DNA from 2 places in the Massilia putida genome. Region 2 is predicted to be linked to the other one. Evidence: riboswitches for the same ligand, from Rfam matches in the RefSeq annotation. Region 2 holds a riboswitch; the other holds the start of a gene.
The links. A riboswitch is a leader RNA that binds a small molecule or an ion and turns the genes downstream of it on or off. The one in region 2 is predicted to bind glycine.

Region 1: another riboswitch for glycine. It lies ahead of gcvT (glycine cleavage system aminomethyltransferase GcvT); the one in region 2 lies ahead of BVG12_RS01280 (D-amino acid dehydrogenase).

What each region holds. Positions count from the first base shown of each region.
Region 1 covers NZ_CP019038.1:1,407,632-1,416,806, reverse strand. The annotation lists gene gcvP (aminomethyl-transferring glycine dehydrogenase) at 98-2,977, opposite strand; gene gcvH (glycine cleavage system protein GcvH) at 3,126-3,506, opposite strand; gene gcvT (glycine cleavage system aminomethyltransferase GcvT) at 3,555-4,679, opposite strand; glycine riboswitch at 4,732-4,832, opposite strand; glycine riboswitch at 4,851-4,936, opposite strand; gene BVG12_RS08535 (ATP-dependent Clp protease proteolytic subunit) at 5,092-5,649, shown strand; gene BVG12_RS08530 (hypothetical protein) at 5,814-6,032, opposite strand; gene BVG12_RS08525 (DUF1631 family protein) at 6,407-8,749, shown strand; gene BVG12_RS08520 (phosphatase PAP2 family protein) at 8,943-9,175, shown strand, end outside.
Region 2 covers NZ_CP019037.1:194,442-203,616, reverse strand. The annotation lists gene BVG12_RS01290 (amidohydrolase family protein) at 1-859, shown strand, start outside; gene BVG12_RS01285 (acyl-CoA dehydrogenase family protein) at 1,154-3,400, opposite strand; gene BVG12_RS01280 (D-amino acid dehydrogenase) at 3,503-4,726, opposite strand; glycine riboswitch at 4,888-4,981, opposite strand; partial or broken gene BVG12_RS34910 (L-serine ammonia-lyase, iron-sulfur-dependent, subunit alpha) at 5,041-5,288, opposite strand; gene BVG12_RS01270 (MFS transporter) at 5,364-6,629, opposite strand; gene BVG12_RS01265 (M20 aminoacylase family protein) at 6,654-7,829, opposite strand; gene BVG12_RS01260 (porin) at 7,878-9,038, opposite strand.

The sequences.
Region 1 (9,175 bases), on a different replicon from region 2:
CAGGGCGGGCGGCTGTGCCGTCCACGCGTTCACCATGCGCTGGCTGGACGCGTGGACAGCGGAGCTGTCCGCCCTACTTTACCCGTCGTGTTCGATCTTACTCGTAGTCTTCGATCGGCGCGCAGCCGCAGAAGAGGTTACGATCGCCATACGCATTGTCCGCGCGGCCGACCGGCGGCCAGTACTTCTTCTTGCGCAGCGACGGCACCGGGAAGGCGGCCACTTCGCGCGAATAGGTGTGCTGCCAGTCGTCCGCAGTGACGACTTCCGCCGTGTGCGGCGCGCCCTTCAGCGGATTGTCCATGCGGTCGTACTCGCCGCGCTCCACCTTCACGATCTCGGCGTGGATGCAGATCATCGCTTCGATGAAGCGGTCCAGTTCCGCCTTCGATTCCGACTCGGTCGGCTCGATCATCAAGGTGCCCGGCACCGGGAAGCTCATCGTCGGGGCGTGGAAGCCGAAGTCCATCAGGCGTTTCGCCACGTCTTCGTTGCTGATGCCGGTGGCATCCTGCAGCGGGCGCAGGTCGATGATGCACTCGTGCGCGACGAGGCCGTCGTGGCCCGTGTACAGCACCGGATAGTGCGGGGCCAGGCGGCGCGCGATGTAGTTGGCGTTCAGGATCGCCGTTTCCGTCGCCGCGGTGAGACCCTCCGCGCCCATCATCGCGATGTACATCCACGAGATCGGCAGGATCGACGCCGAGCCGTACGGCGCCGAGCTGACGGCGCCGATGCCTTGCTCGTCACGCTGGTAGCCCGTCGACGCCTGGTTCGGCAGGAACGGCACGAGGTGCTCGGCCACGGCCACCGGGCCGACGCCAGGACCGCCGCCGCCGTGCGGAATGCAGAACGTCTTGTGCAGGTTCAGGTGGCTGACGTCGCCGCCGAACAGGCCTGGGCCTGCCACGCCGACCAGCGCGTTCATGTTGGCGCCGTCGACATACACCTGGCCGCCGTGCGCATGCACGATCTCGCACAGTTCCTTGATGCCTTCCTCGAACACGCCGTGCGTGGACGGGTAAGTGACCATCACGCAGGCCAGATTGGCGCTGTGCTCTTCGGCCTTTTTCTTGAGGTCCGCGAGGTCCACGTTGCCGTTGGCGTCGCACGCCGTCACGACGACCTTCATGCCCACCATGTTCGCGGACGCCGGATTGGTGCCGTGCGCCGACGACGGGATCAGGCAGATGTTGCGATGGCCTTCGCCGCGCGACTGGTGGTATTTCTGGATGATCAGCAGACCCGCGTACTCGCCCTGCGAACCGGCGTTCGGCTGCAGCGACACGCCCGCATAACCCGTCACGGCGCACAGCATTGCTTCCAGCTGGGCGATCATCTCGCGGTAGCCGACCGTCTGGTCGTCGGGCGCGAACGGGTGGATGTTCGAGAACTCCGGCCACGTCACCGGGATCATCTCGGACGTCGCGTTCAGCTTCATCGTGCAGGAGCCGAGCGGGATCATCGTGCGGTCGAGGGCCAGGTCCTTGTCGGCCAGCGCGCGCAGGTAGCGCAGCATCTCGTGCTCGGCGTGGTAGCGGTTGAACGTCGGGTGCGTCAGGTAGGCGCTCGTGCGGGCCAGCGCGGACGGATACGCATCCGCCGCGTCGTTGTCCAGCGCGTCGAAGTCCACGTCGGCGCCGCCGAAGATTTTTACCAGCAGCGCGATGTCGTCGCGGGTGATCGTCTCGTCCAGCGAGATGCCCACGTGGCGCGCATCGATGCGGCGCAGGTTGATGCCGTTGTCGTTGGCCACGCGGTGGATCTCGTCGGCATTGTCGGCGATGACGGTCAGCGTGTCGAAGTAGGTCTCGTTCGCCAACTGGAAGCCCAGGCCCTTCAGCGCGGTGGCCAGGATGCCGGTGTAGCGGTGCACGCGGCGGGCGATTCCAGCCAGGCCTTGCGGGCCGTGGTAGACGGCGTACATCGAGGCCATCACGGCCAGCAGCACCTGCGCGGTGCAGATGTTCGACGTCGCCTTTTCGCGGCGGATATGCTGTTCGCGCGTCTGCAGCGCGAGGCGGAAGGCCGGGTTGCCCTGGGCGTCGATGGTGACGCCGGCCAGGCGGCCCGCCATGCTGCGCTTGTATTCGTCGCGCGTGGCCAGGTAGCCCGCGTGCGGGCCGCCGAAGCCGAGCGGCACGCCGAAGCGCTGGCTGTTGCCGACGACGACGTCCGCACCCCATTCGCCCGGCGGCGTGAGCACGGCCAGCGACAGCAGGTCGGCCGCGACGACGACCATCGCGCCCGCGGCATGCAGCTTCTCGACGGCCGCGCGGTAATCGCGCACGTCGCCGTTCACGCCCGGGTATTGCAGCAGCACGCCAAAGCAGGTTTCGGACAGGTTCCCGATGTCGGCGGCTGCGATGGTGCGCACCTCGACGCCGATCGGCACGGCGCGCGTCTGCACGACTTCCAGGGTCTGCGGCAGCACGTCGTCGGCGACGTAGAACACTTTGGAGGACGATTTGCCCACGCGCTGGATCAGCGTCATCGCTTCGGCGGCGGCCGTGCCTTCGTCCAGCATCGACGCGTTGGCGATGCCCATGCCGGTCAGGTCGGTGATCACCTGCTGGAAGTTCAGGATGGCTTCCAGGCGGCCCTGCGAGATCTCCGGCTGGTACGGCGTGTACGCCGTGTACCAGGCCGGGTTTTCGAAGATGTTGCGCAGGATGACGGGCGGCGTGTGCGTGCCGTAGTAGCCCTGGCCGATCAGCGACTTCATGACCTTGTTCTGCGACGCGATGCCTTTGAGCTTCGCGAGCGCGGCCTGCTCGGGCAGCGGCTCGAAGAACTGGCCCAGGTCCAGCTTGTCCTTGCGGCGGATGTTGGCGGGAACGACGGCGTCGATCAGCTCGGCGCGCGTGGCGTAGCCGAGCGCGGACAGCATGGCCGCCTGTTCGGATGCGGACGGGCCGATGTGGCGCGGGATGAAGCCATCGCGTGCTTCGAGTTGGGTCAGGCTGGTGCGGGTCATGATAAGGACGAGAAAAAGATTCGGCGAGAAGGGCTACTTCAGGCCGTCATTCCCGCGCAAGCGGGAATCCATGCTGAGTGGCCGAAGGTGGCTCAGTATGGGTTCCCGCTTGCGCGGGAACGACGTAGATGAGGCGCACGGGTGAGCATCAACCTTCGGTGGTCTTGCCGTAGGCAGCCGCGTCGAGCAGGTTGTTGACGGCGGACGGATCCGAAGGCTTCAGCTTGAACAGCCAGGCGGCATACGCATCCGCGTTGATCGAGTCCGGCGCGTCCGCGGTCGCCTGGTTCACGGCGGTCACGGTGCCGGACACCGGCGCGTAGATGTCGCTGGCGGCCTTGACGGATTCCACGACGGCGGCGTCATCGCCGGCCGTGAAGGTCTTGCCGACCTGCGGCAGTTCGACGAACACGATGTCGCCCAGGGCGTCCTGCGCATATTCGGTGATGCCCACGGTCAGGGTGCCGTCGGCCTCCTGGCGGACCCACTCGTGGGACTCGGTGTACTTCAGGTCGGCTGGGATGTTCATGTGCGTAACTCCGTAGTGATGGATGGTGCGGTAAGTATAAGTGTTTGTTCAGGAAGCGAGGATCTTGCCGTTACGCACGAACGGCAGTTTGACGACGGACGCGGCCAGTTTCTTGTCGCGGATTTCCACGTGGACGGTATCGCCGATCGCCACGTCCAGCGGCACGCGCGCCAGCGCGATCGCCTGCTGCATCGACGGGCTGAACGTACCGCTCGTGATCTCGCCGGCATTGCCCGATGCGGCCACGACCTTCTGGTGGGCGCGTAGGATGCCGCCTTTTTCGCGCAGGATCAGGCCGACGAAGTTCTGCTTCTGGCCGGCTTGCTGCAGGGCGGACTTGCCGATGAAGTCGCGTTCCGACACGAGGTCGACGGTCCAGGCGAGGCCCGCGTCCAGCGGGGACACGTTGTCGTCCATGTCCTGGCCGTACAGATTCATGCCCGCTTCCAGGCGCAGCGTGTCGCGCGCGCCCAGGCCGGCCGGTTTGACGCCGGCGGCGGCGAGGGCGTTCCACAAGGCCTCGACCTGGCTGGCCGGCACGCCGATCTCGAAGCCGTCTTCGCCCGTGTAGCCGGTGCGCGCGACCATCAGTTCGCCGAACGGCGTGCCTTCCACGACGACGGCGTTGAAGGGCTTCAGGCCCTCCGACGGCGCCTGCGTCTGCGGCACGACCTGCCAGACTTTCGCGCGGGCGTTCGGACCCTGCACGGCGACGAGGGCGATGCCATCATCGCTCAGGTCGGCGCGGCGCGGGGTGATGGTCAGGCCGCTGCCCGTGGCGTCGTTCTGCTGGCGGATCCAGGCGATGTCCTTCTCGGCCGTGCCCGCGTTCACGACGAGGCGGAACCAGTCTTCGGCGAAGTAATAGACGATCAGGTCGTCGATGACGCCGCCCTGGGGATTGAGCATGCACGAGTACAAGGCCTTGCCCGGCGCCTGCAGCTTGTCGACGTTATTGGCCAGCAGGCCGCGCAGGAAGGCGCGCACGTTGGCGCCGCGCACGTCGACCACGCACATGTGCGACACGTCGAACATGCCGGCATCGCCACGCACGGCATGGTGTTCTTCGATCTGGGAGCCGTAGTTGACGGGCATGTCCCAGCCGCCGAAGTCGACCATCTTGGCGCCGAGGGCGCGGTGTACGGAATTGAGCGGGGTCGCTTTGAGCGTCATGGGTGGATCCTCGGCAGAAAATGGGGTCGCGCACGCGGCGATCCGCATGCTCTCACACCCCTCTGTCCTCGGTACCTGAGAGATAGCGGCGCGTCGTGTCGCATCGCCTGCCCCTTCGGTGGGCCGTGAAGGCCGCTCTCCAGAGTTGGTCCGCCGCGCTTATCGCGCAGCAGCCCCCGACCGGTCCGGTTGCCTGAGAGTTTTTGGGTGATGCCCCTTCGGCGGCAGCCTGTGCTGCGCTCTCCCGATCAAGACTGCGAAGTCTATGCGAGTGGTGCCGGGAAGTCAATCTGGAGAGGGCGGCGGGCGAGGGCGACCGGCGAGGGTGCGCACTATTGCAGCGCGGCCACATGGCCCTGCGGACGTGTTTTGTTACACTTGCTCTACGACCCTTGCGACAGAAGAGACCACTATGAGCGAAGATCAAGCAAAACAGAAGGAAGGGTACTTTACCCTGTCCGGCGACGTGAACAGCGACATGGTGCATCGCGTCTTCGAAGCGGTGGCCAGCATGAACGAGGACGGCATCGAGACCGCGCACATCCTCCTGCAATCGAACGGCGGCTATGTCAGCGACGGCCTGTGCCTGTATAACTTCCTGGCCAATGCGCCCGTCAACTGCGTCATGTACAACGGCGGCGCCGTCGCATCGATCGCGGTGATCCTGTTCCTGGCGGGCAAGCAGCGCTATGCGAGCGAGACGGCGCGCTTCATGATCCACAAATCGCATGCGACGGCGTCGCCGGGTTCGCGTCCGGATGCGCTCAACATCATCGTCGAAGGCTTGCGCGCCGACGATGCGCGCACGGAATCGATCCTGCGCAAGCACATCGAGCTGACGCCGGAGCAGTGGGGGATCCACCAGTACGGCGACCTGCACCTGAACGCGCGCGACGCCAAGGTGGCAGGGATGATCGACGACATCGTCGACTTCGCGCCGCCCAAGGGCTCGTACCTGCGCAACATCTGATTCGCCGTCTCGCGCCGCCCGTCCGCACGGGCGGCGTTCGTGCGTTCCACAAACACAGACAGAGCCTGTAGCGGTTGTCCCGCTTCAGGCTCTTTCCGTACTTCCTGTGTCGTTACCGTGTATGACCGAACCCGGAAATCGGATCGGTCCGGCGTGCGCCGCGATCAGCGCTTGTTGTCGTTCTTGTGGCTTTGACGGCCAGCCTCGGCGTGCTGCTCCGGGGTGCCGCCGCGGGTGCCGCCCGAGCCGCCCGAGCGCGAGCCCGAGCCGGAACCCGACTGCTTGTTGCCGTCGTTTTTGTGGCTTTGCTGGCCAGCCTTGACGTGTTGTTCGTGGGAGCCGCCCTGGTTGCCCGAGCGCGAAGAATTTTTGTTCGCAGCCATGATCATTCCTTTCTGATAGTGGAGATGTCGTGCTTACCGATGTGCCGCCGAACATTGACATTCGGTAGCGATTTCGGTAATGCAATGATGCGAGCGCGGCAATTGATCGGGTATCGGATCACCCCTTGTACTGTTGTAGGACAAGGCGCATTTCGAAAGCAATAATCTTCTCCGTATGCACGGAATTCGCATATTCTTATTCGCTGGCAACCGTTATCTTGCGGTGCAGCATAGCGTTTTATGTCGCAAGACTGGCTCTTCAATAGCATAAGCATTTTTATCTCGGCGCTGCGCGACCCGCTGGGCATATCGATTTCTGTTGCCACTTGGAAATAATGTGCCACAATATGGATGCCTCCGCTTTTATCGCCACCATGTCATCCAGCCAAGACCAGACGCCGGCCGCCCGCAAGGCCGCGTCGCCGCAACAGGCGACGCTGGATGCGCTCGCCGGTATCGCGGCCGACCACGTCAAGGAGCAGCTGACCGCGATGACGGCCCGGATGGCCGCGGCGCTGGGCGACGTCGGCCAGCAGCAGGGCGATCCGCAGGACGTGTACCGCCGCGTCAAGTCGGCCCGCCTGCTCAAGGACAACGCCTACGCCTTTTTCCACCTGGCGTCGGGCGCGATCGAGCTGGCCTTGCGCCGCGAACTCGACCGCCTGTTGCCACAGGCCGCATCCAAGCGCCCGTCGGCCGCCGCGCTGAGTCTCGTCCCGTTGGACGAAATGGACAGCCGGCTCGCATTGGGGGCGCTGGCCCGGCCGTTCGACATCGCCCATTCCGACGCCCTCGCGACCCTGGCCGTGCGCCTCGGCATGCTGCTCGGACGCGGCGTGCTGCGTGCCGACGGCAATCCTTTCCGTCCCGAAGTCTTCCTCGGCGCCATCGAAGAAGCATGGCGCGAGTTCGAGCCGGAGACCGATGCCCACGGCCTCATCCTGACCCTGCTGCGCCCCGACGTCGTGTTCGATTTCGGGCCGCTGCTCGAGTCCCTCATCGCCGCCCTGCGCAAGGGCGGCCAGCCGGGTTCCGTCGATGCCTACCGCATCCAGAAGACGGACGACGCGGCCGCCGCGAAAGCGGCCCGCGCCGGCCAGCGCGCAGCCCTCGCCGATCGATTGCGCAAGCTGTTCGGCGACGATGGCGGCGAGGATGGCGTGCCGCTGATTCCGGATCTGCCCGACCTGCCGTCCAGCGCCGGCGGCTGGCGGCCCAGCGGCGCCGGCGCGTTTGCGGCGGGGCAGGCAGGGCAGGCGGGTCGGGCGGCGTCCGGCGCCCGGCCGGCGTCCGGATTCGCCGCGCCGTCCGGCATCCCTGCACAGCCCGCGGCAGGCTTCGCGCCGGCCGCTTCCGACATCCCCCAGTCCGGTTGGTCCGCCGCCCTGCGCGGGGCGCTGGCGCAGAACCACGGCGCGGCGCCGCTGCTGGATTTGCTGGCACGCATCGAGCCGGTCCTGGCGCAGGAACCGCAGGCGGCCGCATCCGGCGCGCAGGCGCCCGATGTGTTCTATCTGCCGCGTTTCAAGCAGAGCCTGCCCCAGGGCAGCTTGCCGCGCGGCGACGAGCGCACGCTGGACCTGCTGTCGCGCGTCTTCGAGACCGTGCTGCTGGACGACAGCATTCCGCCGCGTACGCGCGCGCTGCTGCAGTTGCTGCAAGTGCCTGTGCTCAAGGCGGCGCTGCTCGACAAGAATTTCTTCTTCGAGGAAGCGCACCCGGCACGCCGGCTCGTCGACCTGATGTCGCGCGTCGGCTGGGACCAGCGCCAGAACGCGAACGACCCGCTGTTCCAGGCCATGCAGCGCAGCGTCGCGCGCGCGGGCGAGGCCAAGCCGGATGCGTTCGCCAGCGCCGTCGCCGAACTGGAGGCCGGCATCGCGGCCGACGAGTCCGCACAGGAAGCGGCGCTGGCCGCTCCGGTCGCCACGGCCATCAAGCAGGAACGGCACCAGGTGGCGGCACGCCAGGCGCGCGACGCCGTCGCGCTGCGCGTGCAGGCCGGGGGCGTCGTCGACGTCGTCAGCGGCTTCCTCGAACAGCGCTGGACGACGGTGCTGACGTTCGCCCACACGATCGAGGATGCGCGCCCGGGCGCCGTCGGCAACGCCACCCGCGCCATGGACGATCTGATCTGGAGCGTCAAGCCCAAGGCCACGCAGGAACAGCGCAAGGCCTTGATCGCCCGGCTGCCGCGCCTGCTCGCGACGCTGAATAAATGGCTCGACGCCATCAAATGGCAGGACGCGGAGCGCCTGCAATTCTTCGCCCGCCTGGCCGAATACCATGCGGCGATCGTGCGTGCGCCCATCGAGCTGTCGCCCGAACGCCAGCTGGAACTGGCCACCCTCGCGGCCCAGCAGGACGCGCTGCGCCGGGTCGAGCTGGAAAATGCCGCAGCCGAACAGGCCGCGGCGCGGGCGGCGGCGGTGTCGGCCGTCGACGGCCTGGAGCGCGGCATGTGGCTGGCATTCCGTACGGGCGACGGCGAGCGCAAGGTCAAGCTGGCGTGGGTGAGTCCGCTGCGCACGCTGTTCATCTTCTCGGGCGCCGGACGGCGCGAGGCGTTCTCGCTGCCGGCCGACAAGCTGGCGGCCGCCCTCGACGAGGGCAGCGCGCGGGTGCTGGCCATCGACGGCGTCGTGGGGCAGGTGTTGTCGGAAGCGATGGCGCAGGGGGCCGTCAACGACTCGTCAATCGTGACCGCGATGTCGTAGGGTGGACGGCTTTGCCGTCCAAGCGTTCAAACGGTGCCTGCGCAGACGTTCGTGCGACAACGATCGGCGCGTGGACGGCGCCATCGTCATGACCATTCAGGCGCAGCGTGTGCGGCCGGCCACCCTACGTGTTGGTATCAGTCAGCAGGCCGGGTTATAGTCGAGCCGTCGTAAATCCATCCTCCGATCCAATATGCTCTGGTGGTCCCATCTTTCGGCGCTGGGCGGACTCAACGTCACGGCGCTGCTCGCCCTTGGCGTGACGGCCTGGCTCATAGGCAGCCGCTGCTGGCGGCTGGCGCTCGTCTGGTGCCTCGTGTTCGGCGGCGCCATGCTCGTGGCGGCGGGAAGCCAGATCGCGTTCATCGGCTGGGGCATCGGCATCCGCTCGCTGTCGTTCACCGGCTTTTCGGGTCACGCGGCGCG
Region 2 (9,175 bases):
CAAGGACATGGAACTCGACGGCATCGACGCTGAAGTCCTGTTCCCCAATCTCGCCCTGATGCTGTACAACATCCCCGACTGGGAAATCGAACTGGCCACCGCCCAGATCTACAACGACTGGTGCATTGCCCACGTGGAAGGCCACCGCGACGCATTCGTGCCGACCGCCGTACTGCCTGTGGGCAAGCTGTCGGAAACACTCAACGAGTTCAAGCGCATCGCCGCGCTGGGCTACACCGCCGCGATGCTGCCCGTCGTGACACCGAAGGACGTGCCGCGCTATAACAGCGAGGAATGGGATCCGATCTTCGCCTTCGCTGCGGCCGCGCGCATTCCCCTGATCTATCATACGGGTACCGGTCTGGCTGACGTCGTCGTCGAGCGTGGTCCGGGTGCCGCCATCTTCAACTATACGCGCCAGATCAGCGACGCGATGGACACGTTCAGCCTGCTGATCGCCGGAGGCGTGCTGGACCGCAACCCCGAAGCGAAGGTGGTCGCGATCGAGTCAGGCGCCTCGTGGCTGGGCGCCCTCGGCGAGCGCATGGATGAAGTGGCGCGCGCCCACGATTTCTATGTGCGCCCGAAGCTCAAACGTGCGCCGAGCCAGATCATCCGTGACCAGATCGCCTGCTCCTTCCAGTTCGACCGCGCGGGGATCATGGCGCGCCACGTCACCGGCACGCAGGCGTTGCTCTGGGCGTCCGACTATCCGCATATGGAAGGCACCTTCCCGAATTCGCGTGACGTGCTGGGCAAGCTGTTCGACGGCATCGACATCAGCGAGGAAGAAAAAGCCGCGATTGTCGGCGGCAACGCAGCGCGCCTGTTCCGCCTGGACCGCGCTGGCGCCGCGTAACCCTGCAGCAAGCCCGCCCGGGCCGCCCTCCGGCCCCTCCGGGCAGTTTCGCCCATCGAACGCAACAGTCTTCCCTTCCCTGCTGCATCCTGGATACGCGCTGTCCGCAACACCCAACCAAGCCCACGGTACGTCCGCACAGTCGCCGCGCCGCTCTGCGTCCATCCTGCAAACCCGATTGCCTCGGCGCGTCGGTTTCGTCGCACTGACGGCGGGCCAAAAAAAAGCCGCCAGGTCCCGAAGAGGCTTGGCGGCAAATGGAGGAATAGAAGTGTTCGCTGATGCGCTTCGCCCTCAGCGGGGAAGATCGAGCCCTCGCTGCGCGATCAGGGTGCGCTGGATTTCATTGGTGCCGCCGCCGACCACGATCATGATCGAATGGCGCAGCATATGCTCCAGGCGCCCATCCGTGATGGCGCCGAGCGCGCCCTGGCTGAGCGTCGCTCCCGTGCCGAGCATATCCAGCGCGGCTTCACCCAGGCGCTGCATCAACTCGCCGCTGAACACCTTGCTCATCGCCGCTTCCCAGGTCGCGACCTGGCCTTGCTCGGCCATCGCGACGCTGCGCGTCAGCAGTTGGCGCGCCGCTTCGATTTCCGCGGCCAGCGTGCCGATCCGGTCGGCCGCAACCGGATCGATCGTACCCGCCGCACGCAGCGCCGCGACGACCTGCTCGAAGGCGGCACGCGCCGCCGCGACGAAGCCGCCCATCACGATACGCTCGGTCGCCAGTGCCGCGGTCAGGATCGCCCAGCCCTGGTTGACTTCGCCGACCAGGGCGGTGGCCGGAACCCGGACGTTGTCGAGGAACTCGGTGCAGAACGTATGCCCATACATGGCCATCGACGGTCGGATCGTGATGCCGGGTGTATTCATGGGCACGATGAACACGCTGATTCCGGCATGCTTCGGTTTCGCATCCGGATCGGTGCGCGCGGCCAGCCACATGTAATCGGCATACTCGGCACCGGTGGTCCACAACTTCTGGCCGTTGATGACCCATTCGTCGCCATCGCGCACGGCGGTGGTCTTCAGCGCCACCAGGTCGGAACCCGCTTCCGGCTCGCTGTAGCCAAGGCAGAATGTGATCTCGCCGCGCGCGATACGCGGCAGGAATTCGTCCTTCTGCTGTTGCGTGCCATAGGTCATCAGCGCATGGGCCTGGATACCGCCACGGCTGTTCGGGGCACCCGCCAGCTGGCATTCCTCGATGAACGCCAGTTGCTCGAACGGCGTGCGGGCCTGTCCGCCGTACTCCTTGGGCCAGCTCAGCGTATTCCAGCCCTGCTCGCCCAGGCGCCGCGCGTACTCCGGGTCGTAGCCACGCTTCTCGGGCGGCAGCTCTTGCTGCACGAGCTTGCGGTCCGTGGTCCAGTTGTCTGCGATCCACGCCCGTACCTCCTGCCGGAAAGCATTGCCGACCTCGCCCAGATCGTATTCGGGCAACGGCGTGCCGTCACGGAGGAGCCATTGCGCCAGCTCCGCACGTGCGCGTTGCACGCCGCCGCAACGCACGAGATCCCCATGCGTCCGGCGGAAATGGCGCGGCGCTTCGTGTTCCTCGGCATATCCGATCGCGGCAAAGACATGATGCGTCTCCAGCGATACCTGGCGCAGCGCCGGACCGGAAAACGCCAGCGCAGCGGATGCGTAATAGCGCCAATCGCTGCCGCCGCGGTCGCGGCTGGCGGCCGCATTGTCCAGTGTCAGCCGCGCGCCATCCAGCCGGGTCAGGCAATCCGCCAGCTTGTGCTGTACCGCCTGGAAGCGGCCGATCGGTTGACCGAACTGCTTGCGCTCGCGTGCGTGTTGCAGGACCAGATCGAACCCCCTGCCTGCTGCGCCCAATGCACGGGCCAGCAGGCTCAAACGCACGACGAGACCCGCCTCATCCAACGCCGCGGAAGTCACCTCCACAACTGTTGCGGGCGCGTTGTCGAAGTGCAGCTGCGCGAGCGGTGGGACTGACAGGCCGGGTGTCGATACCACGGTAACCCCGGCCGCGTCGGCCTCGACGATCGCGATCACCGGTGTCCCGTCGGCACGTTCGGCTCGGACCAGCAGGTGCGTGGCCCCGGCCGCGCCTTCCGCGAAGGCCAGCTCGCCTTGCAGGCTTGCGTCGCGCAGCACGGCGCGACCGGCACGTGCGTCGCCATCGTCGGCGCCCAGCGCCAGGCCCAGCCTGGCTTTGCCGGCTTCCACAGCGTCCAGCAGGGCATCGACTTCAGCGTCGGCGCCACGCCCCAGCAGCATGTTGGCAACCACGGCGGCCGTGACGGGCGCCGGACAGGCCGCGCGCCCCAGTTCTTCCATCGCAACCAGTACTTCGCGCAAGCCGCCATAACCTTGCTCGCCGCCCAGCGCGAGCACGCCGAGCGATCCGAGCCGCAGCGTGATCGCCGCGACAGCCGCCGGATCGGCGGCGTGGTCCAGTGCGCGGTCGGCCGGCCAATGCTCGGCCAGCATATTGCGCAGACTATCGCGTAGCAGCGCGCGGTCTGCGTCAGTTGTCTGGCTGGCCGGGTGAAGCAGTGCATTCATGAATGTCTCCGTCTGGATGAGCGATCCCGAAGTGTATCCAGACGGGTCGCACGCTGTCAATAAACATATATATGATTAATATCCTTTTCTCGTCCGACCGCATCAGGTCGGCAACATGCCTGCCATGAGGTCGGCCGTCATCTCCGCGGTCGCTGCCGACAGTGTCCAACCTAGATGCCCATGCCCGGTATTGTAGAGGACCGACGGACGCTTGCCGCGGCCGACGCGCGGCATCAGGTCAGGCATCATTGGCCGCAATCCGGCCCATGGTACGACGCTGCGTGTGCTCACGCCGGGGAAGCATTGCCTTACCCAGTCAATCAGCGGCGCAATGCGGTCGGCTCGGATATCGCGATTAAAACCATTGAACTCGGCCGTCCCGGCAACACGAAAGCGCCCCACGCCAAGCCGGCTTGTCACCAGCTTGGTGGCATCGTCGAGCAGACTGACATTGGGAGCAGCGGCCCGGCTGGCGTCATCCGTAAGGTTGACCGTAATCGAATAGCCCTTTACCGGATACACATTGACACGGTCGCCCACGCGGGCGGCCAGGTCGCGACTCGCCGTCCCGGCGCAGATCACCACCGCATCGCAGAGCACCTTATCGTTGGCACCATCTTGCAGCACATCGACCTCGGCACCATGCGCGGTGGCAGCGAGATCGATCACCCTGCACCCGAATCGCATCTTCACGCCGAGGCGCTGGGCGGCTGACGCGAGACCGAAGGTAAACTTGTGGATGTCGCCGGTACTATCGCTCTCGGTGTAAAAGCCACCGTAGTACGTGCCGGCCAGCGTGGGCTCGATCGCACGCATTTCAGGCGGCGTGACGGCGCGCCGCGGCAGTCCGCCTTGTGCCAGCAGCTTCGATACCTGCCAGGCGTGGTCGAATCCGGCGCGGTCGCGATAGATGTGCAGGATGCCTTCGCGCTTGTGGTCGAAGTCGATGCGTTCGTCCGCAGCCCATCGGAACAGGTGCTCGCGCGCGGCGACCGCCAGCCTGGCGGTGACGATCGTGTTGTCGCGGTAGCGCGGCATGGCGGCGACGAATTCGGCGAACCACGACAGCTTGTGCCAGCTCGGTTTGGGATTGACGAGCAGCGGCGCATCGTTCTTCAGCATCCACTTCAATCCCTTGAGCACGGTGGAGGTGTGGTTCCAGACTTCCGCATTCGAAGCGGACAACTGGCCGCCGTTGGCGTACGATGTTTCCATCGCTGCATAGGGGTGCCGTTCCAGCAGGGTGACGGCGTAGCCGCGCTTCGCGAGCGCATAGGCAGTGGTGACACCGGTGATGCCGCCGCCGATGATGGTGATGGTTCTCATGAGGATAACTCCCGATCGTCAAAGGTCGATCATTGCGCACCTGCGCAGTGACACCCCCTCTGTTTTGGACCTGAGAGATTCACGCGGGCCGTTGTAAAGGCCTGCACTTGCTCCTGCGGTGTACCCGGCGACGTCGGCCGGGCAGCTCTTCAGAGTGTTCAGCATCGGTACCGGTCCTTTTGCCTGAGAGTTTCCGGGGCGGTTGCTCCTTCGGCGCTGTTCCGCCTGGCGGACAGTCTCTCCCGATACGATGGCGGCGTCGAGCCGCGATAGTAGAACCTGATGCGGCCGCACCGGGCGGTCGCGAAGATGTGTCAACACTCGACGATATTGACGGCCAGGCCGCCACGCGACGTCTGCACGAGCCCGCCCAAGGGGTCGCAGGTCAGGCCCAGGTGGTGTTCCATGCCCATCTCCGCCGCGTTCCCGACCTGGCCCAATCTGGCGCCCAGCTGTAGAGCATACCGACGGCGCCGGCCGTCAGAAGGAAGTCGACGATGCCGTCATCGGTCGCGCCCGGGACGGGGCGGTCATCGTCGCGCAGCACGGCCGGGATGATGCCGGTACAGTTCGGGCCATTGGGTGTTCCGCGAAGACCGTGCGTGAACTCGAGGGCCCGATGCCGACCTTGGACAAATCAAATACGCTGACGGCCATACACCTTTTCCTTTGCTTCCGCGCCGTCAGGCTGGATCCACGCGAGCCCAATCAGGCTGCCGATAAAGGCAACGATCCCAAACACGGCAAAGAACAGTTCCATGCCCGCGCTGACGTCGCCACCCGAGCGTGCGATGAGCAGTCCAATCGCAGCCGGGGCGACGATGCCTGCGCTGGTCACCACGCCGTTGTGAATCGCGAGCATGGCCCCACGCTTCTCCGGCGCCGCGATGTGCGCCACGATGGCGTAGCCGAATACCGGCAGCAGGTTGATTGCCAGGGAACCGATGAAATACAGGGCCAGCACGGCGCGCATGTCGCGGTGCGCCAGGTGCATGGAAAAATAGGCGGCGGCGCCCACCGCGCACCCCAGCATCGGCGGGACAACCATCGCTTTCCGGAACGATGTCCCTGCCTTGAGCGCACGTTCCGCCAGCCAGGACGCGATGTAGCTCAGTACGATCACGGCCAGCGTCAGGGTCGTGAGGTAGATGGCCATCGTGCCCGGCGCAAGCCCCACGCCCTGCTGCAGATAGACGGCCAGCCAGCTGAATCCGAGCACGTTGGGCATGTACCCGATGAAGCCCAGGAGGGACACGGTGATGAAGGTTCGGTTCAGCAGGAGCTGCCGGTACGTGGCCGACTTGCCTGCTGCGCCGTGCGCGCGGTCGTCGACCTGGCCTTCGCGGCCGAAGACCAGCCACAGCGCGATCCAGACGAGGCTCAGGACGCCAAGGGCGACATACGACTGTCGCCAGCCATATTTCAGGATGGCCAGCGGCAGCACCGCGCCGGACAAGAGCCCGCCGATGGCCAAGCTGATCTGGAGGAGCGACGAGATCCTCACCCGTTCGCCCGGCGCGACCCATTTGAACCCGGCGTGCTGGGTGATCGCGGTGGCCGGACCGGTGCCGATGCCCAGCAGCAGGCGGCTGACCACCAGCGAAGCAAAGCCGGACGCGAAGTTGACGATGAACTGCGAGGTCGCCCACACCGCCGACATGCCTACCAGGATCCATCTGGTCTTGACCCGGTTCGCGAGAAAGCCCAGCGCGATGCCGGACACCGAGTACAGGAAGAAGAATGCGCTGCCAGCGAATCCGAACTGCACTGGCGTCAATGCGAGATCGCGGATGATCGCCGGCCCCGCGAATGAAAAGATCAGCTTGTCGCAGGCACTGATGACGACCACGCACATCAGCAGCAGTATCGTGATCCGGCGGTGGCCGGTGTGGGGGGTGCTCATGTCGATATCTCCTCGTGGGTATCGTTATGCCGGCGCGAGCACAGTCTCGACAAGCGCGCCCCAGAAACCGGCGCCGATCGGGATGATCTCGTCGTTGAAATCGTAGCCGGGGTTGTGCACCGAACACCCGCCGAAGGTGCCGACGCCGTTGCCAAGTGCGATATAGCAGCCCGGCCGCGCTTCGGCCATGGTGGCGAAGTCTTCGCTGCCGAGACCGCCCTTGCGCTTGACGGTAATAACGTTCTGCTCGCCGAGCAGCTTGGTCAGCACTTTCCTCGAGACCGCCGTCGGCTCGGGATGATTGACCAATACCCCGATGCAGTGTTCGAATTCGATCTCGAACGACACCTCATAGGTGGCGCACACGCCCGCCACGACCCCGTTGATCCGCTCTTCGAGCTGGTTGCGTACCTCGGGCGTGCAGGCACGTGTATTGAGTTTGACGACGGCTTCGTCGGGAATCACGTTGAAGGTCTCGCCCGTGTGGATGGCACCCACGCTGATGACGGCCGTCTCGTCGGGCGACACGTTGCGTGCGACGATGGACTGCAGGGACATCACGAGGGCTGCCGCGGCCAGGACCGGATCCCGGGTCAGATGCGGCATGGCGCCGTGGCCGCCCTTGCCGCGGATGCGCACGGTGGCGCGATCCGACGACGCGGTGATGGGCCCTTCCAGGCAGACCGCCTGGCCGACCGGCAACCCGGGCGCATTGTGCATCGCATAAACGGTATCGCACGGGAAGCGCTCGAACAAGCCGTCTTCGATCATCTTGCGGGCGCCATCCAGGGTTTCCTCCGCCGGCTGGAAGATCAGGTGCACGGTGCCGTCGAAATCAGCATGCCTGGCGATGTAATCCGCACCGCACAGCAAGGTTGCCGTATGGCCGTCATGGCCGCAGGCGTGCATCTTGCCGTCATGGACGCTGCAGTAGGCACGCCCCGGGGCTTCCCGGATGGGTAACGCGTCCATGTCGGCGCGCAGGCCGATGCTGCGCGTCGAGTTGCCGCGCTTGAGGGTGGCGACGACGCCCGTGCCGCCGACGCCCTCGGTCACGTCGTACCCCAGTTCGCGCAGCTTGGCGGCGACCAGCGTGCTGGTTTCCTGTTCTTCGAATCCGAGTTCCGGATGGCGGTGGATCCACTGGCGGATGGTGGTGTATTCGGGCGCCATTTGCCTGGCTTTTTCGATGTGACTCATGATGAACCTGTGTTGGGTTGTTGATAGGCTGAACGGCGTGTTGCGCGGTCAGAAGTTGTGGTACATGCCAACCGCGAGATCGGAGACCCTGGCGCCGGCAGTCGGGAGCGGCGACCCGCTCGCGTAGTCGATCGTCATCGCGGATTTGGCGCCGTTCCGGATCAGGGAATAGCGGAAATACAGGGCTGTGAGCCTCGACAGGAAGTACTCGTCGCCGAGGGTGGTGGCGAAGGCGTGGTTGCGGCTCTGCGTGGTATCGCGGTACACGACCGACAGCTTCCACAGGTTGGCGCCGAGCCGTGCCGTACCGCCCAGCGAGCTGACGCGGGCCATGTAATTTCCCACGCGCTTCGGGGCGATCAGCTGGTAGGAAGCGGACACCACATATTTGCTCATGTCATAGACAAGCGCCGCCCCGGATGCATCGGTGCGCACCGTGGTATCGGTACAGGTCACCTGGCTGGGATCGCCGGATTTCGGATCGCACCAGGTCTGGTTGAACGACGCCACGCTGTACAGACGATGGCCGCCCGGTGTGGTCACCCAGGTCAGGTTCACGCCGCGGTTTTGCGTGGCAGGTCCGCCCTGCGACCGGTCGGTCTTGACCGCATACAGCCACTGGGTGCTGAGACCCGCGATGGTTGGCGACATGTAGACGATCGACTTGTTGACCCGGGATTCCACCGTGCTGGACCCTTTGCCGAGATCGGCGGCACCGCTCAGGTAGGCCCAGGGCGAAATCTTCGCATTGCCGAGGAACGGGTCGACGTACAACTGCAGGCCGACACCAAACTGCTTACCCATCTGCAGCGTACCGTAGCGCGGATTGGTCATCGCGATCGTGGACTGGCGATTGAACAGCGTGCCCGCCTGTTGCAGCGTGCCGTCATCCGCATTCAGTCCCGCCTCGAGATCGAAGAACACTGCGGTGCCACCGCCCAGCTCTTCCCGTCCGTAGAAGCCGAGCTTCGACGTCCATGTGCCGCCGCTGAGCATGCGGTTTACCGTCGTACCACCTGCATCGAGACGGTCGAGATAAAGGTCAACCGATCCGTAAACCTTGAACGCATCGCCGGCCTTCGGTATCAAGCCAGGATAAAAACCGGGCAGGAACGATTCAAACACACCTTGCGCACACACTGCCCCGTGTACTGCGTACAAAACCACTGCCAGCGTACCCACCTTCAGTTGAATCTTCCGCGCTTCCACTGCCGTCCCCCTGTCCTGGTTAAGTCGTTTCCGTAATCGTTTATGACAGGACGATTAAACGACAGCTGCATTTTTCCAACAAAGGAAAAGTTTTCACTGGTATAAAATTTGGTTATATTTAAAGGCGTTTCCCGTTC